Regions from separate parts of the Streptomyces sp. NPDC046203 genome, predicted to be linked through region 3. Evidence: riboswitches for the same ligand, from Rfam matches in the RefSeq annotation. Region 3 holds a riboswitch; each other region holds the start of a gene.

The links. A riboswitch is a leader RNA that binds a small molecule or an ion and turns the genes downstream of it on or off. The one in region 3 is predicted to bind cyclic di-AMP.
Positions count from the first base shown of each region.
Region 1: it holds a riboswitch for cyclic di-AMP, as region 3 does, so the genes downstream of both, ABZ990_RS16635 (transglycosylase family protein) here and ABZ990_RS05005 (peptidoglycan DD-metalloendopeptidase family protein) in region 3, are expected to answer to the same signal.
Region 2: it holds a riboswitch for cyclic di-AMP, as region 3 does, so the genes downstream of both, ABZ990_RS02000 (M23 family metallopeptidase) here and ABZ990_RS05005 (peptidoglycan DD-metalloendopeptidase family protein) in region 3, are expected to answer to the same signal.

Region 1 is NZ_JBEYZX010000019.1:50,186-60,079, reverse strand. It holds gene ABZ990_RS16650 (DUF501 domain-containing protein) at 1-281, opposite strand, end outside; gene ABZ990_RS16645 (septum formation initiator family protein) at 370-840, opposite strand; gene eno (phosphopyruvate hydratase) at 1,236-2,516, opposite strand; gene ABZ990_RS16635 (transglycosylase family protein) at 2,989-3,810, opposite strand; cyclic di-AMP (ydaO/yuaA leader) riboswitch at 3,814-3,987, opposite strand; gene ABZ990_RS16630 (transglycosylase family protein) at 4,246-5,661, opposite strand; gene ABZ990_RS16625 (cytochrome P450) at 5,842-7,095, opposite strand; gene ABZ990_RS16620 (TetR/AcrR family transcriptional regulator) at 7,306-8,022, opposite strand; gene ABZ990_RS16615 (alpha/beta hydrolase) at 8,225-9,052, shown strand; gene ABZ990_RS16610 (globin domain-containing protein) at 9,156-9,894, shown strand, end outside.
Region 2 is NZ_JBEYZX010000002.1:31,708-41,601, forward strand. It holds gene ABZ990_RS01980 (GTP-binding protein) at 1-120, shown strand, start outside; gene ABZ990_RS01985 (DNA topoisomerase IV subunit A) at 265-2,727, opposite strand; gene ABZ990_RS01990 (pitrilysin family protein) at 2,917-4,266, shown strand; gene ABZ990_RS01995 (pitrilysin family protein) at 4,263-5,660, shown strand; cyclic di-AMP (ydaO/yuaA leader) riboswitch at 5,939-6,102, shown strand; gene ABZ990_RS02000 (M23 family metallopeptidase) at 6,115-6,885, shown strand; gene ABZ990_RS02005 (HPr family phosphocarrier protein) at 7,186-7,467, opposite strand; gene ABZ990_RS02010 (GNAT family N-acetyltransferase) at 7,682-9,894, shown strand, end outside.
Region 3 is NZ_JBEYZX010000004.1:112,103-121,996, forward strand. It holds gene ABZ990_RS04970 (MFS transporter) at 1-284, opposite strand, end outside; gene ABZ990_RS04975 (TetR/AcrR family transcriptional regulator) at 595-1,203, shown strand; gene ABZ990_RS04980 (MBL fold metallo-hydrolase) at 1,259-2,488, opposite strand; gene ABZ990_RS04985 (TetR/AcrR family transcriptional regulator) at 2,642-3,292, shown strand; gene ABZ990_RS04990 (hypothetical protein) at 3,538-3,921, shown strand; gene ABZ990_RS04995 (methyltransferase domain-containing protein) at 4,008-4,841, opposite strand; gene ABZ990_RS05000 (SGNH/GDSL hydrolase family protein) at 4,998-5,765, opposite strand; gene ABZ990_RS05005 (peptidoglycan DD-metalloendopeptidase family protein) at 6,002-7,117, opposite strand; cyclic di-AMP (ydaO/yuaA leader) riboswitch at 7,123-7,301, opposite strand; gene ABZ990_RS05010 (tyrosine-protein phosphatase) at 7,672-8,469, shown strand; gene ABZ990_RS05015 (DUF6126 family protein) at 8,533-8,685, opposite strand; gene ABZ990_RS05020 (helix-turn-helix domain-containing protein) at 8,706-9,305, opposite strand; gene ABZ990_RS05025 (aspartate aminotransferase family protein) at 9,436-9,894, opposite strand, start outside.

The sequences.
Region 1 (9,894 bases), on a different contig from region 3:
GGGTCGGTGGCGAGCCGGGCCTGCATCTCCTTCATCACGCCGTTGGCCTCCAGGGTGCCGATGGCGGAGGCGGCGCGCGGGCAGGTCAGGTAGTACGTGGTCGGGAACGGGGTGCCGTCGGGGAGCCGGGGCGCGGTCTCGACGACGTCCGGGTTGCCGCAGGGGCAGCGGTGCGCGATGGCGCGCAGGCCGCGGGGCGGCCGGCCGAGCTGGGCCTCGAACGCGGCGATGTCCGCGGCGGTGGGCTCGGTGCTCTCGGTCTGCGGAGGGGGCGTGTCCATGTCTGCCTCGGTCTGCCTTGCTGAAGTAGGTGGGAGTGGGGGGAAAAGAATAAGGAGCGGGGGTGCGGTGGGGTGGGGGGGACGGGGGTCAGTGGCGGTCGGCGTTGTCCACGCCGTCCCACAGATTGTCGTACCAGGGCTGGTCTTCCGCCCCCCGGTCCGAACGCGGCCGGCTGTCCGCCTCGGGGTCGTTCACGGTGAAGGCCGTCTCGCCGGGCCGTACGTAGTGCAGGTGCTCACGGGCCAGCCGGCGGATGTACGCGGGGTCCTGGAGGCGGGCCTTCTCGTCGCGCAGCTGCTCGACGCGGCGGGCGGCCTCGGCCGCCTTCTGCCGCTGGTCGGCGATCTCGCCCTGCTGGGAGACGTAGCTCCGCATCGGGTACGCGAGCGCCACCACCATGGAACAGACGACGAGCGCGAGGAACGCGGCGCGCCCCGTGAGCCGGGAGCGGCGGTCCTGGCGGCGGGTCTGGGAACGGTAGACACGGGCGGCGGTCTGCTCGCCGAGCAGCCTGATCCGGGTCGCGGTCGAGAACCGGTCCCGGTCCTTCACGGCCATGTCCTGCGTCTCCCCATCCGTCGCGCCATCCGTCGCGCCATACGTCGCGCTAAACGTCGCGCCATCCGTCGCGGTCCGCCATGCGCTGGTACGACCACCACACGCACGCGCGCGTGTCGGCGCGGTGCGGCGGCGGCACGTGCCGGTCAAACGTACGTCCCCGCACACGGTACGGGACCGGGTGCGGGGACGGACGGAAGCGGCGAGCCGAAGATCGGCCCTGGCGGGACATCGGCCCCGGCGAGGGATCGGCCCCGGCAGGAAGATCACCCGCGTCGGGGACCGGCCCTCACGCGGATCGGCCCTGCCGGGAATCGCCCCTGCCGGGGACCGGCCCTGACGCGGATCGGCCCTGACGGGAGATCACCCGCGCCGGGCGCGGGCCCGCCCGGGTGTCAGCCCTTGTAGCGCGGGAAGGCGCTGCGGCCGGCGTAGACCGCGGCGTCGTCGAGGATCTCCTCGATGCGCAGCAGCTGGTTGTACTTGGCGACGCGCTCGGAGCGGGCCGGGGCACCGGTCTTGATCTGGCCGCAGTTGGTGGCGACGGCCAGGTCGGCGATGGTGACGTCCTCGGTCTCGCCGGAGCGGTGGGACATCATGCACTTGAAGCCGCTGCGCTGGGCCAGCTCGACGGCGTCCAGGGTCTCGGTCAGCGAACCGATCTGGTTGACCTTGACCAGGAGGGCGTTGGCGGAGCCCTCCTCGATGCCGCGGGCCAGACGCTCCGGGTTGGTGACGAACAGGTCGTCGCCCACGAGCTGGACCTTGGCGCCGAGCTTGTCGGTGATGACCTTCCAGCCGGCCCAGTCGTCCTCGAACAGCGGGTCCTCGATGGAGACCAGCGGGTAGGCCGCGACCAGCTCCTCGTAGTACTCGGTCATCTCGGCGGCCGAGCGGGACTTGCCCTCGAACTCGTACACGCCGTCCTTGTAGAACTCGGAGGCGGCGCAGTCGAGCGCGAGCGCGATGTCCTTGCCGGGCACGTAACCGGCCTGCTTGATGGCCTCGAGGATGAGGTCGAGGGCCTCGCGGTTGGAGCCCAGGTTCGGGGCGAAGCCGCCCTCGTCGCCGAGGCCGGTCGACAGACCCTTGTCCTTCAGGACCTTCTTGAGGGTGTGGTAGACCTCGGTGCCCCAGCGCAGGGCCTCGGAGAAGGACTCCGCGCCGATCGGCGCGATCATGAACTCCTGGATGTCCACATTGGAGTCGGCGTGCGAGCCGCCGTTCAGGATGTTCATCATCGGAACGGGCAGCAGGTGCGCGTTCGGGCCGCCGAGGTAGCGGAAGAGCGGCAGGTCCGACGCCTCGGAGGCGGCGTGCGCGACGGCGAGGGAGACGCCGAGGATGGCGTTGGCGCCGAGCGAGGACTTGTCCGGGGTCGCGTCCAGGTCGAACATGGCCTGGTCGATCAGGCGCTGCTCGGTGGCGTCGTAGCCGACGAGCTCCGGGCCGATCTGCTCGATGACCGCGAGGACGGCCTTCTCGACACCCTTGCCCTGGTAGCGGTTGGGGTCACCGTCGCGAAGCTCCAGGGCCTCGAACGCACCGGTGGAGGCGCCGGACGGAACGGCAGCACGACCCGTGCTGCCGTCGTCGAGGCCGACCTCGACCTCGACGGTGGGGTTGCCTCGGGAGTCCAGGATTTCCCGGGCTACGACGACGTCGATGGACGGCACGAGCATCTCCTTCTGGGATGTGACGCTGAGTGTGACGCATGCGCAAGGTCTCGTTCGCCTTGCGACAAGAGCCTAACCGGCGCGGTGGCGACGGCCACCGGGCGCCCGCCCCCTAAGACGAAAAAGGACCCGGGGGCATGCACATGGGGACGAATCCCCTGGGTTACTCATCGGTATGGATCCGGAGGAAAGCGACGGGCGGACCCGGAATCGGACCGATGAGCGGCTCGGGGAGCGCGAAAACGGCGTGACCGACGAACACGACCCGCGACCCGCGACCGCGAACCGCGAACCACGGCCGTGCGCCCCAACCCACGAACTGCGGCCATGCGCCACGGCCGCGAACCGCGACCGGCCCGGAGCACGCGCTCCGGGCCGGTCGGGGACGGTCACGGGGTCACCACGGGGGACAGTCGCCGAACCCGCGCGAGGTGCCGCTCGTGAGAGGTGGGGGCTCACACGAGCGCGCGGCTCACTTCAGGTGGAGCTGCTGGCCCGGGTAGATCAGGTCGGCGTTCTCGACGATGTCCTTGTTCAGCTTGAACAGCTGCTGCCAGCCGCCCTTGACGCCGTTCTCCTTGGCGATCTTGCTGAGGGTGTCGCCGGAGACGACCTTGTACTCGCCGTCGCCCTTCTTGACCTTCTTGCCGGTCGGGGTGGTGACGGTCTTCTTGGCGGCGTCCTGCGGAGCGGCCTGCGGGGCCTGGCGCTGGGTGCCGCGGGTGGTCGGCTGCTCGGTGGAGCGCTGCGGCGCGGTCATGGAACCGGTGGCCGAGCCGGCGGAGGAGCCGGTGCTCTTGCTCGCCGAGGACGAGGAAGAGGAGGAGGAAGAGGCCGCCGAAGACGACGAGCCCGCCGAGGAAGAAGACGAAGACGAGGCGGCCGACGAAGAGGACGACGACGAGGCGGAGCCCGAGTACGCGGCGCCGGAGAGGCCCACGCCGCAGCTCGGCCACGCGCCCTTGCCCTGGCCCGCCAGGACCTTCTCGGCGACGGCTATCTGCTGGGTCTTCGAGGCCAGGTCGGCGCGCGAGGCGTAGGAGGTGCCGCCGTACGCCGCCCAGGTGGACGCGGAGAACTGGAGGCCGCCGTAGTAACCGTTGCCGGTGTTGATGGACCAGTTGCCACCGGACTCGCACTGCGCGACGCGGTCCCACTCGGCGGCGGTGGCGGCGGAGGCGTTGCCCGCGGCCATCAGCGGGGCGGCGACGGCGACGCCCGCGACGCTCGTCAGCGTGAGGACACGGGTGGCCTTGGAGGGACGACGGCGTTTGCCCTTGCCGGAAAACAGCATGGAGATTCTCCTCACCGACGCCTACGAGGTGAGCTGTCGGGTTCGGACCTGTGAGTTGTCCGGCCGCGTGTCCTTGCACGCGGCTCCACCCCAAGCCGGTCGTCGGCCGTCTGTTTCAACGGCCGGGCCCGGCGCTTACCTTGGGTCCCCCGCTCCTGCCTTCGGCGCATGACGCGACGACTGTTCCCATCGGCCGGCGGCAGGATTCGGCGTACCGCCCGACGGGGCCCGCGGTGGCGAGCGGTCCTGACCGTAGACACAGACCGGGGAGAAGATCAAAGCCCATCAACCCGGAAAAATCGCCCCTACTTGCTCCCCGTCAGGGGGTGTTTGTGCAGGTGAGGGGCGATTCGATCACAGCCCACGACGGCCGCACGCCCGTTCGGCAAGAGAGATCCATGTCTCACTGCGGCATTACGGACATTCAGCCCCTGACTACTCGTCGGACGAGGAGTTCTGCGACCCCAGCTTGAGGCTCTGACCAGGGACGATGAGGTCAGGGTCGGAGCCGAGCTCCTTCTTGTTGGCGTCGTAGAGCGCGGACCAGCCACCCACGAGGCCCGTACGCCGTGCGATCTCCGTCAGACTGTCTCCCGGTCTGACGGTGTATTCGTCCGCCTTGTCCGCCGTGACGGCGTTTCCGGCCACGACCTCGCTCTTGGCGGCGCCGCCTTCGCCGCCCTTCGCGCCCTTCGCGCCCTCGGCGGCATCGGCAGCGTCGGTGTCACTGCCGGCCGGGGCGGCGTGCCGTCCCGCTTCACGCGCGGCGTCCGAGCCGTCCGTACCTTCCGGCGCGGCGTCACCCCGGTGCTTGCCCTTGCTGTCGCTCTGGCCCTGGCCCTGGCCGTGGCTCTGACTCTGCCCCGTTGTCTGACCCGGGGTGGCCGTCCCGGGCGCGGTCGGCAGACCCGGCGTCACGGACGTGTCCGGGGCGGCCGGAGCCGCGGGAGCGGCCGGGGTCGTGGGCGCGCCCGGGAGGCCGGGCAGCTGGAGGACGCCGGGAATGGCGAGGAGGCCGGTCGGCGCCTGCGGGAGCGAGACGCCCGGCGCGATCGGGCCGAAGGGAGTGGCCGCCGGCGCCGGGGTGGCCGGGGCGGCGGAGGCGTCGGGGGTGGCCGGAGTGGCCATCCCGCCCGGGTACGAGTCCACGGAGCCGCCGGGTGCGGCCGGGCCGGTGCCCTGCCCGTAACCACCCTGGTCGCCCTGGTTGCCCTGGTTCCCCTGGTTGCCCTGCGACTGGCCGAACGGGTCACCCTGACCGGCCTGACCGCTCTGGCCGCCCTGGCCGTGGCCGTTCTGACCGTTCCCCTGGTTGGCCTGGTTGCCGTTCTGGCCGTGACCGGACTGGTCGCCCTGGTTTCCGTTGCCCTGGTTGCCCTGGCCGTTGTTGCCCTGACTGCCGTTGCCCTGGTTGCCGTTGCCCTGACTGCCGTTGCTCTGGCCGGCCTCGGACGGCAGGCCGTCGGTGCGGTTCGACTCGGCGACGGGAGAGTGCGACGCGCTGGGCAGCGGGCCGGAGCCCGGGTCGACGGCGGGCGCCTTGCCGTCGTGCTGGAGCCCGGCGATCGGGGCGCAGGTGTCCCACTGGGTGTCGCCGGCGGCGAACGCCTTCTCGGCGATGGCTATCTGCTGGGCCCGGCTGGCCAGGTCGGCGCTGGGCGCGTAGGCGAGACCGCCGTGCCGCTCCCAGCCGTCCTGGGTGAACTGGAGCCCGCCGTAGAGACCGTTGCCGAAGTTGGCGCTCCACGCGCCACCCGACTCGCACTCGGCGACCCGGTCCCAGGTCTGGGCATCGGCGGCGGAAGCGGACCCGGTGGCGAGCAGGGGCAGGGCCAGGGCCGATCCGGTCACTCCCGCGGCGACGACGATAGCGGGGGCCTGGCGAGGTCGACGGTGACGTCCGTTCCCGGAGCGCATGCGGAGTGCCTTTCGCGTGACGGCGTGGACTGCGGGTGAACGTAGCCGCATTCGAACGGGCGTCACAAGTCGATGCACCGCAGATCACGCGAACATCACATTTTTGACCTGTCGTCAGCTTTCGTGGCGCCGAGGGGCCGGGGTGAACTCCACGGGAAGGGTCCGCAGGCCACGCATGATGAGCCCGCCGCGCCAGCGCAGCTCGGCCGGATCGGCGCCGAGCTTCAGGTCGGGCAGCCGGGTCAGGAGCGTCGCGAGCGCCGTCTGGCCCTCCAGCCGGGCCAGCGGCGCGCCCAGGCAGTAGTGGATGCCGTGGCCGTATCCCAGGTGCTGGTTGTCGCGCCGGGCGAGGTCCAGGGTGTCCGGCTGGTCGAAGCGGGCCGGGTCGCGGTCGGCGGCGGCGAGGACGACGAGGACCGGGTCGCCGGCCGGGATCTCCTGCCCGCCGATGGTCAGCGGCTGGGTCGCGAAGCGCCAGGTCGCGAGCTCGACCGGCCCGTCGTACCGCAGCAGCTCCTCGATCCCGGTCTCCAGCAGGCCGGTCTCCCCCGCGGCGAGCGAGTCCTGGAGGCGGGTGCGCTGCCCGGGGTCGCGCAGCAGCGCGTAGACGCCGTTGCCGATGAGGTTGACGGTGGTCTCGAAGCCGGCGAAGAGAAGGATGAAGGCCATGGCGGCGGCCTCGTTCTCGGTCAGGTGCTCGCCGTGGTCCGAGGCGCGGATGAGTCCGGAGATCAGGTCGTCTCCCGGCTCTTCCCTCTTCTTGTGGATGAGTTCGGCGAGGTAGCCGCGCATCTTCTTCACCGAGCGCGCGACGCCGCCGCGCGGCCCGCCGCCGTGCCGGATCATCATCCCGGCCCAGTCGCGGAAGTCGTCCTGGTCCTCGGCCGGTACGCCGAGCAGGTCGCAGATCGCGTAGATCGGCAGCGGGAACGCGAACTCGTGGATGAGGTCCGCGCTCCCGCGCTCCGCGAAGCCGTCGATGAGCCGGTCGGTCAGCTCCTGCACGCGCGGCGCGAACTCGGCGACGCGGCGCGGGGTGAACGCCTTGGAGACGAGGCGGCGCAGCCGGGTGTGGTCCGGCGGGTCGATGTTGAGCAGGTGCGTCATCAGCTCGGCCTTGCGCTCGCCGGGGATGCCCGTCTTGCCCTTGGCGTGCGCCGGCCCGTCGTGGTGCGCCGGGTTCTTCGACAGCCGCTGGTCGGCGAGCGCCTGGCGGGCGTCCGCGTACCGGGTCACCAGCCATGCCTCCACCCCGCTGGGCAGCGTCGCCCGGTGGACGGGCGCGTGCTCGCGCAGCCAGGCGTACGCCGGGTACGGATCGGTGGCGAACTCCCAGGTGAACAGCTCGGGGGCGGGGGGTGTGCTCATGCTCCGACGGTACAAGGCGCCTGGCGGGACACCACGGGGACCATGGGCCTCATGGGGCCCATGGGTCCCGGCCGGACCGGGCCGGGCCGGGCCGGGCGGAGCCGGGCGGAGCCGGGCGGAGCCGGGCGGAGCCGGGCGGAGCCGGGCCGGGCGGAGCCGGAGCGCCCCGCCCCGGGCTGTCAGCCCACGCCCATGCCCCCGCCCTCTCCCCTATCCCCTATCGCCGGCCCCATCTCCACCCTTCCCGCGATAGGCGGCGAGGAAGACCCGGACACCCTCCTCCGCGTACCGGTCCAGATCGGCGTCGGTGTGCTGGGCGGAGCCGTGGAACATGGCCGCGTTGACGGGGATCCAGAGCAGCAGCCCGGCGAAGTGGTGCGCGGCGAGCTTCGGATCCGGGACGGTGAGCCGCCCCTCGGCGTCGAGCTGCCGGAAGGTGTCGGCGAGACCGGCGAGCACCCGCTCGAAGCCGCGCTCGTACCAGTCGGCGCCCAGCTCGGGGAACTGGTCGGCGTTGGCGATGATCAGACGCCGCAACCGCAGAACGCGGTCCTGGGTGAGGGTACGGACGAAGCTCCGGGCGAGCCGGGCCAGCCCCTCCTCCAGACCGCCGGCCCCGGCCCCGGCCCCGGCCTCGACCCCACTCCCGTCCCCGGCCCCGCTCCCCTCGCCACCGCCACCGCCATTCACGACGGTGTGGAACTCGGCCGCCGCCCCGATGATCCCGTCGACGTCGTCCGTCGTGGCGAGGACGATCTCGGCGAAGAGGGTGTCCTTGTCGGCGAAGTGCTTGTAGACGGTCTGCTTGGAGACCGCGGCCAGTTTCGCGATGTCGTCCATGCTCGTCCCCGCGTATCCCTTGGTCAGGAACACGGAGGTCGCCGCCTCCAGGATCGACTGGTGCTTGAGTGCCGAGCGGCTGTCCATGGCCGTTCCCCTCTCCCTTTTCTCTCTTCTTCTCTCCGCCCCCGTCCCCGCCGGAAACGCTCACCCGAAAGAGTACTGGACCGACCAGTACCCACCTGAGTACTGTACGGTCTAGTACCTGATCGACGGCCCCTCCCACGGCCGCCGCGTCAGCAAGCATCGGGATCGAGTTCCGTGCGAACTCGGGGGAAGGGGATCTCTCATGACCACGACCACGACCACGCACAAGGTCGTCTCCGCTGACGGCACCGCGATCGCCTGCACGGTCCGTGGCACCGGCCCGTCCGTCGTCTTGGTCGGCGGGGCGCTGATGACCGGCGCCGAATCCGCCGAACTGGCCGGACTGCTCGCCGAGCACTTCACCGTGATCACCTACGACCGCCGGGGCCGGGGCGGCAGCGGCGACACCGCGCCGTACGAGGTGGCGCGGGAGATCGAGGACCTGGAGGCGCTGATCCAGGGACCGGCCGGCGGCTCCGCCGCGCTCTTCGGGATGTCGTCCGGCGGCGCTCTCGCTCTGGAGGCCACGGCCCGGATCGGCGGCGGCGCGGTGACCCGTCTCGCGGTCTACGAGCCGCCGTTCATCACCGACGACAGCCGCCCGCCGCTGCCCGCCGACTACGTGACACGGCTGACCGAGCTGGTCGGCCGTGGGGCGTACGGGGACGCGGTCGAATACTTCATGACGGCGGCGGTCGGCGTGCCCGAGGAGGTCGTCGCGGGGATGCGTCAGGCCCCGTTCTGGGCGGGCATGGAGGCTCTCGCCCCCACGCTCTCCTACGACGGCCGGGTCATGGGCGACATCATGTCAGGGCGCCCGCTGCCGCTGGGCCGCTGGGCGTCGGTGACCGTGCCGGTGTTCGTCGGCAGCGGCGACCGGGGCGCGCCGCACATCCTGACCGGCGCTCGCGAGCTGGCCACGGCGGGCGACAACTTCACCCTGCGGGTCTTCCCCGGGGAGGAACACGCGATAGCCCCGGGGGTCCTGGCGCCCGCCCTCGCCGACTTCTTCGGCGCGAAGGCGAGGTGACCCGACTCCTTCGGCGCGAAGGCGGGGTGACGGACCTTTCTCACACCCTGAAGGCCCCGGCTGCGGCGCTTGGCCGGCGCGTGAGGTGCTTAGATCTTGTCAAGTGGATGCCCAGCTACTCAAAAGCACGTTCGCGGTCGTCGAGAGACGAGCGGAGCACGCTGTCACCTACTTCTACTCGCACCTCTTCTGGAACAACCCGCGCGTCCGCGAGCTGTTCCCCGCCGACATGGCGCCACAGAGAGACCGTCTGTTCGCCGCGCTGACCCATGTGGTGACGCATCTGGACGACCCGGCGCTCGGGGAGTACCTGGGGCAGCTGGGCCGCGACCACCGGAAGTTCCTGGCGACGCCCGCGCTCTACAGCGCGGTCGGCGCGAGCCTCCTCGCCGCGTTCGCGCACGCGTCCGGGGCCGCCTGGAGCATGGAGGCGGAGAAGGCGTGGACGGAGGCGTACGGGCTGGTGTCCGACCTGATGCAGGCCGGCGCCGGGCGGTCCGCCGAGGCGGGGCAGCCGGCCTGGTGGGACGCCGACGTGGTGCGGCACGAGCGGTACGGGCCGGATCTGACGCTGCTGACCCTGCGCCCCCGGACGCCGTTCCCCTACCTGCCGGGCCAGTACACGAGTGTCAGCACGCCGCACGCGCCGAGGATCTGGCGTACGTACTCGCTCGCCAACGCGCCGCGCCCGGACGGCACGGTCGATCTGCACATCGGCCGGGTCGAGGGCGGGGCGATGAGCACCGCGCTGTCCGACCGGCTCCGGCCGGGCGACACGGTGCGGCTGTCCGCCCCGAGCGGCGCGCTCACCGCCCGCACCCCGCCCGGCAAGCCGCGCACCT
Region 2 (9,894 bases), on a different contig from region 3:
CTGCGCGCGGACCTCGCCGCCTGCGAGCAGACCGGTCCGGACGACACGCCCGACGAGCAGAGCATGTGGGGGGTGCTGCGGTACGTGCCGCAGCCGGACGAGGCCGAGGCGCCGGCCTGAGAGCCTGCCTGTCCCGCACCCGTCCCGCACCCGTCCCGCACCCGTACCCGTCCCGCACCCGTACCCGTCCCGCACCCGCACCCGCGACGCCCCCTGTACCCGCGAGGGAACAGGGGGCGTCGCGCATACGCGGAGAGCGGTTCCCTAGCTGGGCGGTCCCGCCAGCACCGCCACCGGCTTCGCCAGCGGCGTGCCCGAGCCGTCGCGGCGCGGGTCGGGGGCCGGGAGTTCGACGGGGGTGCCGTTCTTCTGGGCGGCGTGGGCCGGGGTGGCGCCCGCCCAGGCCAGGATCAGCAGGTCCTCGCCCTTCAGGAGCCGCTGGCAGCGCACACCACCGGTGGCCCGGCCCTTGCGCGGGTACTGGTCGAACGGGGTCAGCTTGGCCGAGGTGCCGGCCGAGGCGTCCAGGGTGCCGGTCGCGCCGGCCACCGTGAACACCACCGCGTCCGCCGCCGGGTCCACCGCCGTGAAGGACAGGACCTCGGCGCCCTCCGCCAGCTTGATGCCCGCCATACCGCCGGCCGGGCGGCCCTGTGGCCGTACCTGGGAGGCCTGGTAGCGCAGCAACTGGGCATCGGAGGTGATGAAGACCAGATCCTCCTCGCCGGTGCGCAGTTCGGTCGCGCCGACGACCCGGTCGCCGTCCTTGAGGCCGATGACCTCCAGTTCGTCCTTGTTCGCCGGATAGTCCGGCACGACCCGCTTGACCACACCCTGGAGCGTGCCGAGCGCGAGGCCGGGCGAGGACTCGTCGAGAGTGGTCAGGCACAGCGCCGTCTCGTCCGCCTCCAGGGTCAGGAACTCCGTGAGCGGCGCACCGCCCGCCAGGTTCGGCGCGGCGGCCGTGTCCGGCAGCTGCGGGAGGTCGATGACGGCGATCCGCAGCAGCCGGCCGGCCGAGGTCACCACGCCGATGTCGCCGCGCTGGGTGGCCGCCACCGAGGAGACGATCACATCGTGCTTGGCGCGCTTGCCGTCGTGGTCGGCCGGAAGGCCCTCGGTCACCGTACGGGCCAGCAGGCCGGTGGAGGACAGCAGCACCCGGCACGGGTCGTCCGCGACCTCCAGGGCCATCGCCGGGGCCGTCTTCGGCGAGCCCGCCGACTCCAGCAGGACCGTGCGCCGGTCGGTGCCGAACTTCTTCGCGACGGCCGCCAGCTCCGTCGAGACCAGCTTGCGCAGCTCCGTGTCGGATTCGAGGATCTGCGTCAGCTCGTCGATCTCGCCGGTGAGGCGGTCGCGCTCCTCCTCCAGCTCCAGCCGGTCGAACTTGGTGAGCCGGCGCAGCGGGGTGTCGAGGATGTACTGCGTCTGGATCTCGCTGAGCGAGAAGCGCTCCATCAGACGCTGCTTGGCCTCCGCCGAGTTGTCGCTCTCGCGGATGAGCCGGATGACCTCGTCGATGTCGAGCAGCGCGACGAGCAGGCCCTCGACCAGGTGCAGCCGGCTCTGCCGCTTGGCGCGGCGGAACTCGGAGCGGCGCCGGACCACGGCGAAGCGGTGGTCGAGGTAGACCTGCAGCAGTTCCCGCAGGCCCAGTGTGAGCGGCTGGCCGTCGACCAGCGCCACGTTGTTGATGCCGAAGGACTCCTCCATGGGCGTCAGCTTGTACAGCTGCTCCAGGACGGCCTCCGGCACGAAGCCGTTCTTCACCTCGATGACCAGGCGCAGGCCGTGGTTGCGGTCGGTGAGGTCCTTGACGTCGGCGATGCCCTGGAGCTTCTTCGAGCCGACCAGGTCCTTGATCTTGGAGATGACCTTCTCGGGGCCGACCGTGAAGGGGAGTTCGGTGACGACGATGCCCTTGCGGCGCGCCGTCACGGTCTCGATGGTGGTCGTCGCGCGGATCTTGAAGGTGCCTCGGCCCGACTCGTAGGCGTCCCGGATGCCGGCGAGGCCGACGATCCGGCCGCCGGTCGGCAGGTCCGGTCCGGGCACGAAGCGCATCAGCGCGTCGAGGTCCGCGTTCGGGTGGCGGATCAGGTGCCGGGCGGCCGCGATCACCTCGCCCAGGTTGTGCGGGGGCATGTTGGTCGCCATGCCGACCGCGATTCCCGAGGCGCCGTTGACCAGCAGGTTCGGGTACGCGGCAGGCAGCGCGACCGGCTCCTGCTCCTGGCCGTCGTAGTTCGGGGCGAAGTCGACGGTGTCCTCGTCGATGGACTCCGTCATCAGGAGTGCGGCCGGGGCCATCTTCGACTCGGTGTACCGCATGGCGGCCGGCGGGTCGTCGTTGCCGAGCGAACCGAAGTTGCCGTGGCCGTCGACGAGGGGCAGCCGCATGGAGAACGGCTGTGCCATGCGGACCATCGCGTCGTAGATCGACGCGTCGCCGTGCGGGTGGAGCTTGCCCATGACTTCGCCGACCACGCGCGCGCACTTCACGAAGCCGCGCTCGGGCCGCAGGCCCATCTCGCTCATCTGGTAGACGATGCGGCGCTGCACCGGCTTCATGCCGTCGCGGGCGTCGGGCAGCGCACGGGAGTAGATCACCGAGTACGCGTACTCGAGGAAGGAACCCTGCATCTCGTCGACGACATCGATGTCGAGGATTCGCTCCTCGAACGCTTCGTCCGGCGGCGGTGTCTTCGTGCTGCGGCGGGCCATCGCGGCTGCGGCTCCTTCACCAACATGGGCTGATCTGACGCCGACCATTGTGGACCGTGCCACGGACAATGCCGACCGCGACCCGGAAGAGGGACATCCGAGAGGTACGGGAACTTCGCGAGGTGGCGGCGCGCTTGCATACAGTGGCAGGACTTTTTCCCGATCGCGATCGAAGGGACGTACATGCCCATGGGTCACACGGCTGAGGCCGAGGCCGGCTCCGGCGGCCTGACTGCGACCGAGCACCGGCTGGCCAACGGCCTGCGGGTGGTGCTCTCCGAGGACCACCTGACCCCGGTCGCCGCGGTCTGCCTCTGGTACGACGTCGGTTCGCGCCACGAGGTCGAGGGCCGCACCGGACTCGCCCACCTCTTCGAGCACCTGATGTTCCAGGGCTCGGGCCAGGTGAAGGGGAACGGCCACTTCGAACTGGTGCAGGGCGCCGGCGGCTCGCTCAACGGTACGACGAGCTTCGAGCGGACCAACTACTTCGAGACCATGCCCGCGCACCAGCTGGAGCTCGCGCTCTGGCTGGAGGCCGACCGCATGGGCTCGCTGCTCGCGGCCCTGGACGACGAGTCCATGGAGAACCAGCGCGACGTCGTCAAGAACGAGCGCCGCCAGCGCTACGACAACGTGCCGTACGGCACCGCGTTCGAGCGCCTGACCGCCCTCGCGTACCCCGAGGGCCACCCGTACCACCACACCCCGATCGGCTCGATGGCCGACCTGGACGCGGCCACCCTCGAGGACGCGCGGAGCTTCTTCCGCACGTACTACGCGCCGAACAACGCGGTGCTCTCCATCGTCGGCGACATCGACCCGGAGCAGACCCTGGCCTGGGTCGAGAAGTACTTCGGCTCCATCGCCGGCCACGACGGCAAGCCCGCGCCCCGCGACGGCTCGCTGCCGGACGTCATCGGCGGGCAGCTGCGCGAGGTAGTCGAGGAGGAGGTCCCGGCGCGTGCGCTGATGGCCGCCTACCGGCTGCCCCACGACGGCACGCGGGAGTCCGACGCGGCCGACGTGGCCCTGACCATCCTGGGCGGCGGGGAGTCCTCCCGTCTCCACAACCGGCTGGTCCGCCGCGACCGCACGGCCGTCGCCGCGGGCTTCGGCCTGCTGCGGCTGGCCGGCGCGCCCTCGCTCGGCTGGCTGGACGTCAAGGCATCCGGCGGTGTCGAGGTCCCGGCGATCGAGAAGGCCGTCGACGAGGAGCTGGCCCGTTTCGCCGCCGAGGGCCCGACGCCCGAGGAGATGGAGCGCGCCCAGGCCCAGCTGGAGCGCGAGTGGCTGGACCGGCTCGGCACGGTCGCCGGCCGCGCCGACGAACTGTGCCGGTACGCGGTGCTGTTCGGCGACCCGCAGCTCGCGCTCACCGCCGTGCACCGGGTCCTCGACGTCACCGCCGAGGAGGTCCGGGAGGTCGCCCAGGCGCGACTGCGCCCGGACAACCGCGCCGTCCTGGTCTACGAGCCGGTGACGGCCGACGGCGCCGACGACAGCGACAGCGACGAGGAAGAGGGAGCGGACCAGTGACCGAGGCCGCCGCGTCTTTGGCAACCATGACGTTCCACCCGCAGCCCCAGCCGGGCCTCGCCAAGCCCTGGGCCTTCCCGGCCCCGGAGCGCGGCACGCTCGGCAACGGGATGACCGTGCTGCGCTGCCACCGCCCCGGCCAGCAGGTGGTGGCCGTCGAGGTGTCCCTCGACGCCCCGCTGGAGGCCGAGCCCGAGGGCCTGGACGGCGTGGCCACGATCATGGCCCGGGCCCTGTCCGAGGGCACCGACCAGCGCTCCGCCGAGGAGTTCGCCGCCGAGCTGGAGCGCTGCGGCGCCACTCTCGACGCGCACGCCGACCACCCCGGCGTACGGGTCTCCCTGGAGGTCCCGGTCTCCCGGCTGCCCAAGGCGCTCGGCCTGCTCGCCGAGGCCCTGATCGCGCCCGCGTTCGCCGAGTCCGAGATCGAGCGCCTGGTGCGCAACCGGCTCGACGAGATCCCGCACGAGGCGGCCAACCCGGCCCGCCGGGCGGCCAAGCAGCTCTCCAAGGAGCTGTTCCCGGCCGGTACGCGCCTGTCCCGGCCGCGCCAGGGCACCGAGGAGACGGTGGAGGCGATCGACGCCGCCGCCGTGCGCGCCTTCTACGACGCGCACCTGCGGCCCGCCGCCGCCACCGTCGTGGTCGTCGGCGACCTGACCGGGGTCGACCTGGACAAGCTGCTCGCCGAGACCCTGGGCGCGTGGACCGGGGCGCCCGCCGCGCCGCGTCCCATGCGGGGCATCACGGCCGACGACACCGGACGGGTCGTCATCGTGGACCGACCCGGCGCCGTTCAGACGCAGCTGCTCATCGGCCGTATCGGCGCCGACCGCCACGACCAGGTCTGGCCGGCCCAGGTGCTCGGCACGTACTGCCTCGGCGGCACCCTCACCTCCCGGCTCGACCGCGTCCTGCGCGAGGAGAAGGGCTACACCTACGGGGTACGTGCCTTCGGCCAGGTGGTGCGTTCCGACGCCGAGGGCCACGGTGCCTCGATGCTGGCCATCACCGGCTCGGTCGACACGCCGAACACCGGCCCGGCCCTCGACGACCTGTGGAAGGTGCTGCGCACCCTGGCCGCCGAGGGTCTGACGGACGCCGAGCGCGATGTGGCCGTGCAGAACCTGGTGGGGGTGGCCCCGCTCAAGTACGAGATGGCGGCCTCCGTCGCGGGCACGCTCGCCGACCAGGTCGAGCAGCACCTCCCGGACGACTACCAGGGGCAGTTGTACGCGCGCCTGGCCGAGACCGGCACGGTCGAGGCCACGGCCGCCGTGGTCAACGCCTTCCCGGTGGACCGGCTGGTCACCGTGCTCGTCGGTGACGCGGCACAGATCGAGGAGCCGGTGCGGGCCCTCGGGATCGGCGAGGTGACGGTCGTCACCGGCTGAGCGGCCGACCGACTCACCCGACCGACCTGACCCGACCTGACCCGGCCGGCCCGGCCGATCCCGCGGGCTCGGCCGGGCCGACGGTGTGGACGGCTGAGGGAAGGACCCTGACGACCCGGTTCGTCAGGGTCCTTCCCTATGTCCGAATTGATGGCCTGTGAGGTCGAATGCCCTGTGGCATGAATAACAATGAGGCGCCTCTGTTTGGCGATGGACAGATGATCGGCCTAGCGTCGATGCGGCTGTCCGCCCCTGTACGACGCCGCGTCCGCGGCACCGGGCAGCCATCGCCGAGTCCCCGTCAGGCGCGAGCCTGGGGAGCCGGGGACCCCTCACGTCCCCTGGGGTGAATCGGACGCCTTCGCTCTCGCGGAGGGGCCCGTAGGAGACCTTCCTGCTCCGAACCCGTCAGCTAACCCGGTAGGCGAGAGGGAAGGAAAGGACCAGCCTTTTCATGGCGTTCACCCGTGCCACCGGGAAGCATCGTGCTCCGAGCCGGATGGCGCGCCGCGGCGCGGGCATCGCCGGCGCGGCGACCCTCGCCGGTGCCGGCGTCATCGGCTCTCTGGCCTCTCCGGCGCTCGCCGCCGACACCGAGGACGGCTCCCTGGAGGACACCGGCCTCACCCGGGTGGTCACCGAGGAGTCCCTCGCCAAGCACGTCGACGCCCAGGCCGCCGCCCAGGAGAAGCAGGCCTACCAGGCCGCCGCCCGCGCCAAGGCCGCCGCCGAGGCGAAGCGCAAGGCCGAGCAGCGCGTCAAGGAGATCCGCGAGGCCAAGGAGCGCGCGGCCCGTGACGCCGAGCGCAAGCGCCTCGCCTCCTTCCAGCTCCCCGTTGCCGGCTCGTACGTCTCCACCGGCTACCAGACCGGCGGCGCGCTGTGGTCCTCCGGCCACCACTCCGGTATCGACTTCCACGCCGCGTACGGCACCACGGTCGTCTCGGTCGGCTCGGGCACCGTCGTCGAGGCCGGCTGGGGCGGCGCGTACGGCAACAACATCGTCATCCGGATGAACGACGGCACGTACACCCAGTACGGCCATCTCTCCGCCCTGCGCGTGTACGTCGGCCAGAAGGTCACCCCGGGCGAGCTGATCGGCATCTCCGGATCCTCCGGAAACTCCACCGGCCCGCACCTCCACTTCGAGGCCCGCACCGGTGCGGAGTACGGCACGGACATCAACCCGATCTCGTACCTGCGGGCCCGCGGCGTGGCCGTCTGACGGTCGCCCCCGGACAGCCCGGCGGATGATCGCATCCCGCGATCGCGCGCGGCGCACCACGTGACGAAGCCCCGGCTCGAAGGAGCCGGGGCTTCGGTGTGCGCGGGGGCGCGGTGCCGGGGGCGCGGTGCGTGGGGTGCGCACGGGGCGTGGCGCGCTGGGCGCGGACATGCGAAGAGCCGCGTCCCTCCGGAGGAGCTGGAGGGGCGCGGCTCTCGTCGCTGAATCGCTGAACAGCCGAACCGCCGCCGGACTGTCGTCGGACTGTCGTCGGGTGACGGCGGGGTGGCGGCGGACGGGTCAGACGGTCTCGGGCAGCTCTTCGAGGCCCTCGGCGACCAGCTTCGCGAGGCGGTCGAGCGCGATCTCGGCGCCCTCGGCGTCCGAGGCGAGCACGATCTCCTCGCCGCCCTGGGCGCCCAGGCCGAGCACCGCGAGCATGGACGCGGCGTTGACCGGGCTGCCGTCGGCCTTGGCGATCGTCACGGGGATGCCGGAGGCCGTGGTGGCACGGACGAAGATGGAGGCGGGGCGGGCGTGCAGGCCCTCGGCCCAGCCGACGTTGACGCGGCGCTCAGCCATAGTGGTTGCCCTTCAACTCTCAGCGGTTGTCTAGACCAGTCTCTCACGGGTGGCGGGAGACCCGGCCTAGAACCGCCGGGCAGCCCCTGGGGTGCCCCGTCCGGCCCTCCCCACAGTGCCCGGCGCCCGCCCGCCGCGCGACCGGTGCCACGGCTCCGCCGCGACCCGTGTCACCACTCGTGTCACGGCCCCGCGCCGGTCGTAGTCTTTCCCCATGCAGAGCGCGTCGGAACAGCCCGCACAGCCGGAACACGCCTACCCCGACCACTGGGAGGCGGACGTGGTCCTGCGGGACGGCGGCACCGCGCGCATCCGCCCCATCACCGCCGACGACGCCGACCGGCTGGTCGGCTTCTACGAGCATGTGTCGGACGAGTCGAAGTACTACCGCTTCTTCGCGCCCTACCCCCGGCTGTCCGCCAAGGACGTCCACCGGTTCACCCACCACGACTTCGTGGACCGGGTCGGGCTCGCCGCCACCGTGGGCGACGACTTCATCGCCACCGTCCGCTACGACCGCATCGCCCCCGACGGGCGGCCCGCCTCGGCGCCCGCCGACGAGGCCGAGGTCGCCTTCCTCGTCCAGGACGCCCACCAGGGCCGCGGGGTCGCCTCCGCCCTGCTGGAACACATCGCGGCCGTCGCCCGCGAGCGCGGGATCCGCCGGTTCGCCGCCGAGGTGCTGCCCGCCAACACCAAGATGATCAAGGTCTTCACGGACGCCGGCTACACCCAGAAGCGCAGCTTCGAGGACGGCTCGGTCCGCCTCCACCTCGACTTGGAGCCGACCGACCGCTCCCTGGCCGTGCAGCGCGCCCGCGAACAGCGCGCCGAGTCCCGCTCCGTCCAGCGGCTGCTCGCCCCCGGCTCGGTCGCGGTGATCGGCGTCGGCCGCGCGCCCGGCGGGGTCGGCCGGACCGTGCTGCGCAACCTCGTCGCCGCCGGCTACCGGGGCACCGTCCACGCCGTGAACAAGAACCTGGGGGAGGGGCCGCACACCCTGGAGGGCGCTCCGGCCTGCCGCCGGCTCGCCGACATCGGCGAGCCGGTCGACCTCGCCGTCGTCACCGTCCCCGCCGACCAGGTGCCCGCGGCCGTCGCCGACTGCGGCGAGCACGGCGTACGCGGACTGGTCGTCCTGTCCGCCGGATACGCGGAGAGCGGCGCCGAGGGCCGTGAACGCCAGCGCGCCCTGGTGCGCCAGGCCCGCTCGTACGGCATGCGGATCATCGGTCCCAACGCCTTCGGGATCATCAATACGGCCGAGTCCGTCCGGCTGAACGCCTCGCTCGCCCCGCAGATGCCCGCCGCCGGCCGGATCGGTCTCTTCGCCCAGTCCGGTGCCATCGGCATCGCTCTGCTCGCCGGTCTGCACCGGCACGGCGCGGGCGTCTCCTCCTTCATCTCCGCCGGGAACCGCGCCGATGTCTCCGGCAACGACCTGCTCCAGCACTGGTACGACGACCCCGCCACCGATGTCGTCCTGTTGTACCTGGAGTCGATCGGAAACCCGCGCAAGTTCACCCGGCTCGCCCGCCGGACCGCCGCCGTCAAGCCCGTGGTCGTGGTCAAGGGGGCCCGGCACAGCGGCAGCGCCCCGCCCGGACACCGGGTCCCGGTCACCCGGGTTCCGTACGCCACCGTCTCCGCGCTACTGCGGCAGGCCGGAGTCATCCGCGTCGACACCATCACCGAACTCGTCGACACCGGTCTGCTCCTCGCCGACCAGCCGCTGCCGGCCGGCCCCCGGGTCGCCATCCTCGGCAACTCCGAATCGCTGGGTCTGCTGGCCTACGATGCCTGCCTCACCGAGGGGCTGCGTCCACAGCGGCCCCTCGACCTGACGACCGGCGCCACCCCGGACGGCTTCCGCGCCGCGCTCGCGGCGGCCCTCGCCGACGACGGCTGCGACGCGGTGGTCGTCACGGCCATACCGCGCGTGGGCGAGGACGGTATCGGCGGAACGGCCGGCGCGACGGGCGGCGAGGCCGGTACGCCGGGCGGTGCCGCCGCGTCCGGCGGCGTCGATGTGCTGGCCGCGGCCCTGCGCTCGGCCGTCGCCGCCGCACCCGGCCCCGCGAAGCCGGTCGTCGTCGTGCATGTGGAGATGGGCGCGCTGGCGGAGGCCCTGTCCGCGGCCACCCGTACGCGGCCCAGCGCCGGCCGGCCGACGGACCCCACGGCGGCCCTGGCGGCCCTCGCCGTGTCGCCCGCCCCTGCCGTGCCATCCGCCCCGGCAGTCCCGCCGGCCCCCGCCGCCCCACCGGTTCCGGCCGCCTCGCGGGTCGCGGGCCGGGAACCGGCTACCCCGGAACCGGCTACCCCGGAACCGGCCACCCCGGAATCGGCCGGGCCGCAGGACACCGCGGAACCGGTCGCCGTACCCGGCGCCATCCCCGCGTACCCCGCCGCCGAACGCGCCGTGCG
Region 3 (9,894 bases):
ACGAGCACGGTTCCGGCGAAGAGGGCCAGGGAGGAGGACCCCGCGCGGACGACTCCGCCGAGGGCCAGGACGCCGAGCGAGGCGATCAGCAGGGTGCGGGTGGAGTGGCGGCGGGCGAGGCGCGGGGCGCCGAACGCGAACACGCCCAGGCACAGAACGGGCAGCGAGGTGAGGACGCCCGCGGCGGTGTCGCCGAGCCCCAGGTCGGTGCGGAGCACCGCGAGAAGCGGGGCGACGGAGGTCAGGGGCGCGCGTAAGTCGAGCGCGACGAGAGCGAGGGCCACGATGAGCAGGGCTCCGGCACCAACGGGCCGGGGCGGCACCGGGAGTCGCTCCGTCCCCGGTTCGACAGCGGGTGGACGCAGGCGCATGACACGGTCCGATCTCTTCGGGGCCGGGAGGCCCGACGAGCCAATTGCGATACAGTACGCATTGAATCAAAATTGAGGGCCGTGTCGACACCCCCACGGACTTTCGCGGCGCGGAGCCGGTCCGCCGGGCCCGATCCACGGGACCTGGCAGACCGGACCTGGCAGACCGGGCCCGGCGGACCGGTACGCGAACCCTCGCATCGCACCGGAAGGCGGCAGAACCGTGTCCCGCAGTTCAACAGACCCCGACGCGACCGCCCGGACGGCCGGACGCAAGAAGGACCCGGAGATCGACCGGGCGGTGCTGCGCGCCACGCTCGAACTCCTGGAGGAGACCGGGTACGCGGCGACCTCGATCAGCGCGGTCGCCTCCCACGTGGGCGTCTACCGGCCCGCCATCTACCGCCGCTGGCCGTCGAAACAGCACCTGGTGGCGGCGGCCGTCGCCTCGGCGCTCGGTTCCGAGCCGACGCCGGACACCGGTGACGTACGCGCCGACCTGCTCACCAGCATCGGCACGCTGGTCGACGCCTTCACCTCGACCGGGGTGAGCCGGGTGCTGCCCGCACTGGTGGCGGACCTCTCCCAACAGCCGGATCTGCAACGGGACTTCATGGACTCCGTCTTCCTGCCCCGCCGCGCCTCCACCGCCCGCAGGCTGCGGGCCGCCGCCGAACGCGGCGAGATCCGGGGGGACTTCGACCTCGAATTCATCCTGGACGCCCTGGCCGCCCCGCTCTACTACCGGGCCCTGTTCGGCCATGGCCCCCTCACCCGGGCCGTGGCCGAACAGAGCGTCGACCTGGTCCTCGCCTCGCTGCGTACGAACTGACGAGGCATCACGTCCGTACGGGGGCGCGGAAGTCACCGGTCCGCAGGCGGCCGCCTCAGTCCTCGCGTACCAGATCCAGATCGCGTACCGGCCGCTCCGGCCGTCGCGGCACCGGCCACGCGCGCTTGACCGTCGGCGAGACGTCCCGCCACCACGGTCGCGCCGGAAGCTCTCCGCCGGGCTCGAAGGGCTGTCCCGGGACGGGGACGGCGATCGCCTGCCCGACCGCGCCGGCCGCCGCCATCGTCCACTCCCCCGGCTCGGCCCAGGCGTGCAGGGAGAGGTTGAACGTCCCCCAGTGGATCGGCAGCAGGACCCCGTCCGCCCGGCCCCGCTGGAGGTCGAGATGGCTCTGCACGCCCTGCGAGGGATTCATGTGGATGTCCGGCCACGCGCCGGGCAGCGGCTCGCCGTCCTGGCGCCCCTGGGGCCAGAACTCGGAGTACGCGCCGATCTGGATCATGGTCGCGTCGAACGGGCCGTGGGTGGCACCGATGTCCCGGAAGCCGGAGAAGTAGCCGGTGTCCCCGCTGTGGTAGATCCGGTGCTCCGGCCCCTCGGCCACCCAGGAAGCCCACAGGGTGTGCTGCTGATTGCGCAGGCCGCGCCCGCAGAAGTGCCGCGCGGGGGTGGCGGTGAGGCGCAGGTCGCCGACGCCGGTGGACTCGTTCCAGTCCAGCTCGCGCACCCGGGAGGGGGACACGCCCCAGTGCTCCAGATGGGCGCCGACCCCGAGCGGCACCGCGAACAGGGTGTCGGTGGTGGCCAGCGCTTTGATCGTCGGCAGGTCGAGATGGTCGTAGTGGTCGTGCGAGATGACGACGACGTCGACCGGCCCAAGGGCGGCGAGCGGCGCCGGTACGGGATGCAGCCGCTTCGGCCCGGCGAACGCGAACGGCGAGCAGCGGTCGCCCCAGACCGGATCGAACAGCACCCGGTGGCCGTCGATCTCGGCGAGGACACTCGAGTGGCCCATCCAGGTGAGGCGCAGTCCGGTGGCGGGGGGCCGGGCCAGATCGGCGACCGTCGTCGGATGGACGGGGATCCGGCCGGCGGGGGCACGGCGGGCGCGCGCCTCCTTCCCGAAGTAGACCTTGGCGAACTCCTTCGCCGAACCCGACGGCCTCGGCCGGTTCGGGTCGGGGTTGACGAAGACCCCGTCGGCGAAGTTCGGGGATCTGCGGATACGCGCCAGGCGCTCCCCCGTCGGGTCGGCGCCGAAAGCCGCGGGCCGCAGACCGCGCAGCCGTACCCGCGGCGAGGAGTCGGAGCCAGTGCCGGTCACGGAGCCTCCTGGAGTCAAGGGTCTTCTCATTATGGGCGCCCTCGGCCGGACGCCACCCGTGGTCGCCTCCGTACGGAGGGCATTCACGCGAAGCCGCGCCGACGCGCCGCACGGATGATCATGCACCGGTCAGGTCTGTGTAGGGTGCGAGGCGTGGCGAAAGTGCGGTTGAACGTGGCCGAGCGGCGGCAGGAGCTGCTGCGGGCGGCCGCCGTCCAGATCGGGGCCCGGGGTGTCACGGCGGTCCGGATCGCCGATGTCGCCGCCGAGCTCGGGGTCAGCAACGCCCTTGTCCTGTACCACTTCCCGACCAAGGAACAGCTGGTCGCCGCGGCCTTCGCGCACGCCGCCGAGGAGGACCTGGCCCGGCTGCGCACCCTGCTCGGGCGGCGCACCACGGCGGTCCGGCGGCTGCGCGCCGCAGTCCGCTGGTACACCCCGACCGGCCGGGCCGACGGCTGGCGTCTGTGGATCGAGGGCTGGGCCGCGGGCCCGCGCGAACCGGCCCTGCGCGAGGTCGCGGGCGCGCTCGACCGGGCCTGGAAAGAGGAGCTCGCGGCGGTCATCGGGCAGGGGGTGACGGCCGGGGAATTCCCGTGCCCGGACCCGGTCGCCGCGGCCTGGCGGCTGACCGCGTTCCTGGACGGCCTGGCCGTCCAGATGACCTCGTACCCCGGCGCGCTCCCCCGCACCACCATGGTGACGTGGGCGGACGCCGCCCTGGCCCGCGAACTGGGCCTCGCCGCGCTGCCCCGGAACGGCGCGGCGGGCTCGTCGACTCGCGCGGGGACACCGGACGCGTAACCCGGGAACCCGCCCCGCCCCGCCCGCCGGGATCCCGCTTCGACGAAACTTCGGGCGGGCCGGCGAGTCCGAGGGCCGGCCCGGCCCGCGTTCCGGGGGCATCCGCGCCGATCCCCCGGGATCCCTTCGTGTGATCTTCGGGCTTCGCGTGCCGGATGAAACCGCGCGGAACGGCAACCGGTGCGAGCATGCGCGCAGCGGGGCCGGAAGACCGCTTCGGGCCCCAGGACCGGAAGGCGCTCAGCATGGGTATCCAGCCATGGTCCGCGGTGAAGTACCAGGACAACCGCGGGGCCCCCACCACCCGGGTCTCCGTGGTGATGGACCCCGTTCCGGCCGGCAAGCTGCTGATCGTCGAGCACCTGTCCGGTTACGCGGCCATCGGCCAGAACGACACCATGGACGAGCTCTGGGCTTCGGACGGCGGCACCCAGCAGGTCCAGCTCCCCCTCCACTTCGCGTCGAGCCCGCTGAACTACGGCGGCGCTCTCGGGGTCGCGCGCAATCACCAATTCGGCTCCCCGGTCCGCATGTACGTGTCCGGCGGCACGGCGATCACCGTCAGCGCCGACGCCAACACCGCCGGCTTCCTGCTGGCCAAGGTCGTCGGTCAGCTCGTCGACCCCTGACCCCTGCTCCCCCGGCCCGCGCCGCCGCCGGACCGGCCGGGGACCGCCGGGACGGGACGAACAGGGACCGGCGGGCCGGCCCGTGCTCAGGGGCGGCGGCCCCAGGCGGAGATCATCGGCGAGGTCGCGAGGTCGAGACGACCCGCCTCGACGTTCGCGAGGTGCCGCTCGATCTCGTCCTCGGTGGCCAGACCCGCCGCGAGGAGCCGGTCGCGCACATGCCGGACCGTCGCCGCCTCCAGTACGTCACAGGCGGGCGCCGTGATCGGGAAGTACGCGTCGGCGGCGACGTCCGCAAGGCCCGCCTCGCGCAGCAGCCGGGGCAGCCGGCGGCCGTACGCGAGGTCGGCGCCGCGCTCGGCGAGCAGCTTCCGGAAACCGGTGCGCAGTTTGTTGGCGAGGGCCTGCTCGGGACCGTACTCGTCGAGACAGATCAGCGGCTGAGCCGCCGGATCGGCGTCCTCCAGGAGGAGCCACCCGCCGGGGCGCAGTGCCCCGGCCATCGCGGCGAGGGCCCGGTCCCGGTCGGCGACGTGCACCAGCACCAGCCGCGCGTGGATCAGGTCGAAGCCGTCGCCGGGCGGCTCGTCCGCGCCCACGTCGTGCCGCAGCACCTCGACGCCGGACGCCGCGCCGGCGGCCCAGGAGGTGTCGATGTCGGTCGCCACCACCCGGCCGTCCGGACCGACCCGGTCTGCCAGCCAGTCCACCACGGTCGTACCGCCGGCCCCGACCTCCCAGCAGCGCCAGCCCGGGGCGATCCCCAGCCGCTCGATGTGCCGGAAGGTCGACGGGTCGAACAGCGCGCCGAGCGCGCCGAAGCGGACGCCCGCCTCGGCCCGGGCGTTGTCCAGGAGGTAACCCCGCTCCTCGGCGTCACGGCCGGCGGGACCACGGGACTGCGATGCGGAAGATGTCATGAGCCGATTGTCCCGCCGGCGTGCGAAGCGCCCCCGTCGCACCCCCCGCCGCACCCTCGTCGCGCCCCCGGACACGACGGCACCGGCCCCGCCCCACGCGTACAGGGGGCAAGGCCGGTGCGAGTGCCGGGGCCGGTCCGGCGCTGGTCCGGTCCGCTACAGCGGCAGCAGGTCGGGGCGCTTGGCCTCGACGTTGTCGCCGGAGCTCTCGCCGCGCAGCCGCCGGCCGATCCACGGGACGAGGTACTCCTTCGCCCAGTGCATGTCGTCCTTGCGGACTTCCAGGGTGCCGCGCGGCGGCAGCGGCGGCCAGACCTGCTCGGGGTCGGCCGGCACCGGCATGCCGAGGACCTGGGCGGCGCGCAGCGCGACCCGGGTGTGCCCCTCGGGCGAGAGGTGCAGCCGGTCGTCGTCCCAGGCGCGGCGGTCCTGGACGGACCGCAGCGACCACAGGTCGAGCACCGGGCAGCCGTAGCGGTCGGCGATGGCCCGTACGTGCCCGTTGTACGTGGCGATCTTGCCGCGCAGGTGCTTGAGCAGCGGCACGTCGCGGGTGTCGAAGCCGGTCGCCACCATGATGGTGCCGACGGCGGAGCTCAGGTCGGCGATGGCGCTCTCGAAGCGCTCGGCAACGTCGTCGGGGTCCGTGCCGGGGCGGATGATGTCGTTGCCGCCGGCGCAGATGGTCACCAGGTCGGGGGCGAGTTCCTTCGCCCGCGGGATCTGTTCCGCGACAATCTGGTCGAGCAGGCGCCCCCGTACGGCCAGATTCGCGTAGCGGAAGTCGTCGTGCTCCGGCAGCCGGTCGGCCAGCAGGACCGCGAAACGGTCCGCCCAGCCGACGAATGTCCCGTCGGGCCCGGGGTCTCCGACGCCCTCCGTGAAACTGTCACCGATAGCCGCGTACGACCCGATTGCGTTCATGTCTCGTGTTGTCGAATCGTCTGCCACGGGAGCACATCTTTGCCGGACGGATGTGACCTACGCGACCGTAAGGAGGGGTTGACGGCGGGTGATATATGCCACCGATAAAGATTCGACCAAATCGGAATACGCGTCCGGCCCCCGGCGCGGGTGCGCCGGGGGCCGGTTACGGGGCCTGCTTCACGGGCGGGCTCGGAGGGCCTTTCCGCCGTTTCGGGACGGCCGGGTCGGACGGGTCAGACGGCGACGCCGTGCTGCCGCAGGGCGGCCAGCGGGTCGATGTCGGAGCCGTAGTCCGGCCCGGTGCGCATCTCGAAGTGCAGGTGCGGGCCGGTCACATTGCCGGTCGCGCCGGACAGGCCGATCTGCTGGCCACCGGAGACGGCCTGGCCTGCGGAAACGGTGATCGAGGAGAGGTGGGCGTACTGCGAGTAGGTGCCGTCGGCGTGCTTGATCACGACCTGGTTGCCGTAGGAGCCGCCCCAGCCGGCGGAGTAGACGGTGCCGGGGCCGACGGCGCGAACGGTGGTGCCGGTGGCCGCCATGAAGTCGACACCGGTGTGGTAGCCGGAGGACCACATCGAGCCGGAGGCGCGGTACGGGGTGGAGGTGCCGCCGCTGACGGGGGCGACCCAGCCGGAGGAGGCAGTCGCGCCAGAGGAGGCGGTCGAACCGGCCGGGACCGAGGCCGCAGTGCCGGTGGACACGGCGGCGGACGCCGGGGACGAGGCCGAAGCCGGGGACGAGGCCGACACCGAGACCGTGGGGGCCGGCGTGGACGCCTGGGTGGAGGCACCGGCGGCCGACGCGGTGACGCGCTCGGCACCACGCGAAGCGGAGGCGGAGGCGGAAGCGGAGGCGGTGGACACGCCGTCGGCGCTCCGCCCGACGCTCTGCGAGGCGGCGGCCCTCGGGGTGGCGATCTTCGGGGTGGCGATCTTCGGGGCAGCGGCGGCCTGGCCGGTGTGCGGAGCGCCGAGGACGAGCTTCATGCCCGGGAAGATCAGCGACGGGTTCTCGCCGACCACCTGGCGGTTGTCGTGGTAGAGCCGGTGCCAGCCGCCGGCCAGCCGGTGCTCCGCGGCGATCTTGGACAGGTGGTCGCCGGGCACCACGGTGTACGCGCTCGCGCCGCCACCGGGGGCGGTGGCCGGGACCGATGCCGGGACGGACGCCGGAGTGGCAACGGGAACCTGTCGGGGCGTCGCGGCCGGAACGGCCCGTTCGGCGGCATGGGCGCCGGTCGCGCCGATCAGCGGCAGCGCGACGACGGCCCCGCCGGCGCTCGCGGCGACTATTCCACGGCCGAACGGGCGGGCCTTGCGGCGGCGGTGCTTACCCTTCGCGGGCATGACGGCATTCCTCTCCGTCGCCTGCGAGGTGAGCTGTCGGGTTCGGACGGGAGATGTCCGGCCGCGCGTTCACGCGACTTCACCCCGAGCCGTCCTTCGTGGCGCGCCTTTTCATTTCGGGCGCCGAGGAACCGGCGTAAAACCTGGGTCCCCCGCTCCTGCCGGGTACGGGTGAGTGCGGATTCCGGGCGGCGGCAGGATTCGGCGGTCCGTCCGGATGGAACGCGACGCTAGACGAGCCGTGTCGGCGGGAACAAGCCGCCTTATTCCTTTTCCCCATGATCACGGCGCGCCGGGCCCGCATTCCGGCCACGCCGCATCGATGACGCCCCATCGATTGGCTTTCCGTGAAAGGGAATTGAAAAGGACGCTCCACCACGGTCCGTCATGTTTATGACGCTGCTCACGCCCCGGCGCCCATCCCCCCAGCAATCAGGGCGCGTTATATCGAACCCGCTAATTCGGGCAGATCGCCCACCGGTGCCCCGAGGGGTGCACCGTGAAGCGGGCACCGGGATGATGCCGGAAAACCGATCCCGAGAGCAGGAGCGACCGTGACGCAAGCGACGACCGAGCCCGAGCTCACCGGCGTACGCAACTTCCGTGACCTGGGCGGGCTGCCGACCGCGGACGGCCGGGCCGTCCGCACCGGGCGGCTGTTCCGCAGCGGCCATCTGGCGCACGCCACCACCGAGGACGCGGCCTTCCTCACCGCCCTGTCCCTGCATACGGTGTTCGACCTCCGCAATGACGCCGACCGGCGCCTGGAGGGGCCGGACGTGGCACTGCCCGGGGTGACGAACGTGAGCATCCCGCTCAGCGACCCCGCCGACGGCAAGGACTTCTGGAAGCTGGTGCGCTCCGGCGAACTGGCGCGGCTGCGGGAGGTCCTGGGCGAGGGCCAGGCGGCGGGGCGGATGACCCGCTCGTACCGGAGGATGATCGTCGAGCGGACCGCCGAGCACAGCCGGATCCTGCACACGATGGCCGGGGACAGCGTTCCGGCGCTGATGCACTGCGCGGCGGGGAAGGACCGGGCGGGGCTCGCGATCGCGATATCCCTGCTGGCGGTGGGGGTCGAGCGGGAGGCGATCGAGGCGGACTATCTGAAGTCCAACGCCCCGCACCGGCGCTACCGGATGAAGCGCAGCCCCACCGCCCCGGACGGGATGTCTCCGGAGGTGATGGAGCTGCTGGCCCCGCTCTTCGACGCGCGGGTGGAGTATCTGCGCGCCGGGTTCGAGGCGATCGAGTCGACCTGGGGGTCGGTCGACGCGTATCTCCTGACGGGCCTGGGACTGGCCCCGGAAACCCGTGAGCGGCTGCGAGAGCGGCTGCTCACGGAAGCGTAGGGGGCTGGGCCTGGGGCGGTCGGCCGGGGGCCGGCCGCCGAGACCGCTTCGCCTGCCGCCGTGTTACTGGCCGCCGCCCATCTCGAAGAGCAGGTAGAGGAAGCCGGCGAACAGGTGACCCGCGATGAGGTAGGCGAAGAGACGGAGCACGAGCCCCTTGGGGAACTTGCCGCCACCACGCTCTTCACCGGTGACCGGTACGGACTTGTCGGACATGTCGAATCCTTTCTGGGGGCTCAGCGGCTGTGCGGAGTCCCGTTGCCGAGGCACAGCTCGGCGGCGGGGCTCTGGATCAGGGTGTGGACGAACATCAGCTCGGCCCCTGCCTGGGTGGCGGCGCCGACCCGGTGCGGGGTGAGCGAGTCGTAGTGGGCGCTGTCCCCAGGATCGAGAACGTGCACCGTGTCGCCGAGCGCGAGCCTGACCCGTCCCTCCAGGACGTGGATCCACTCCTCGCCGGGGTGCATCCGGACGATGTCGGCGCTGGTGGCGAAGGGGATGTGGACGCGCAGGCACTGCATGGCGCGCCCGGCGGCTCCGGCCTGGCGGTAGATCCAGCCGTCGGCCTCGACGGGATCGGAGCGGCCGGCCCGGACGATCGGGTCGCGCTCGGGCAGCGTCTCGCCCAGCAGTTCGGAGACCGTCGTACCGTAGATACGGGAGAGGGAGAGCAGCATGGGCAGCGAGGGCTGCCGGTTCCCCGTCTCCAGTCGGGAGAGGTGAGCCGGCGAGAGCCCGGCCCGTTGGGCGGCGCCCTCCAGCGTGAGCCCCCGGCGGCGCCGCAGGGCCCGCAGCTGCGGGGCGACGTCCTGCAGGACGTCGGTAACGTGGTCCATGCCTCCATTGGGCCAGGATCGTGCCTCTGAGGCAAATTTCTTGCCTCAGAGGCAAACCCTCACGGGAGCGGCTTCTCCCGCACCCGGCGGCTCCCGACGACTCTGCGGGCACGCAGCCCCGCAGCCGGCCCTACGAGGCCGACACAGCCTGTTTGACCAGGGTCTTCCCGAAGTCCCACAGGAGCCCGCCGCCCCCGTGCGCGTCGTCCATGACCGCGGTGAAGGCGGTGACGAAGCGGTCGACGTCCTTCTCGTCGATGATCAGCGGCGGGAGCAGCTTGATCACTTCCAGATGGTCGCCGGACACCTGTGTGAGGATGCGGTGGCGCTGGAGCAGCGGCACCACGACCATCTGCGCGAAGAGCCCCTTGCGGGCCGCCTGGAGCATGGCCCAGCGGCCGCGCAGCCCGAGCGAGGTCGGGCGGCCGAACTCGATGCCGATCATCAGTCCTCGGCCGCGGATCTCCTTGAGGAGTTCGTAGCGGGGTACGAGCTCCCGCAGCCGGGAGGCGAGCAGGTCGCCGGTGCGGCGGACGTGCGCGACGGTGTCCTCGGACTCCATGACGGAGAGCACGGCGAGCCCGGCGGC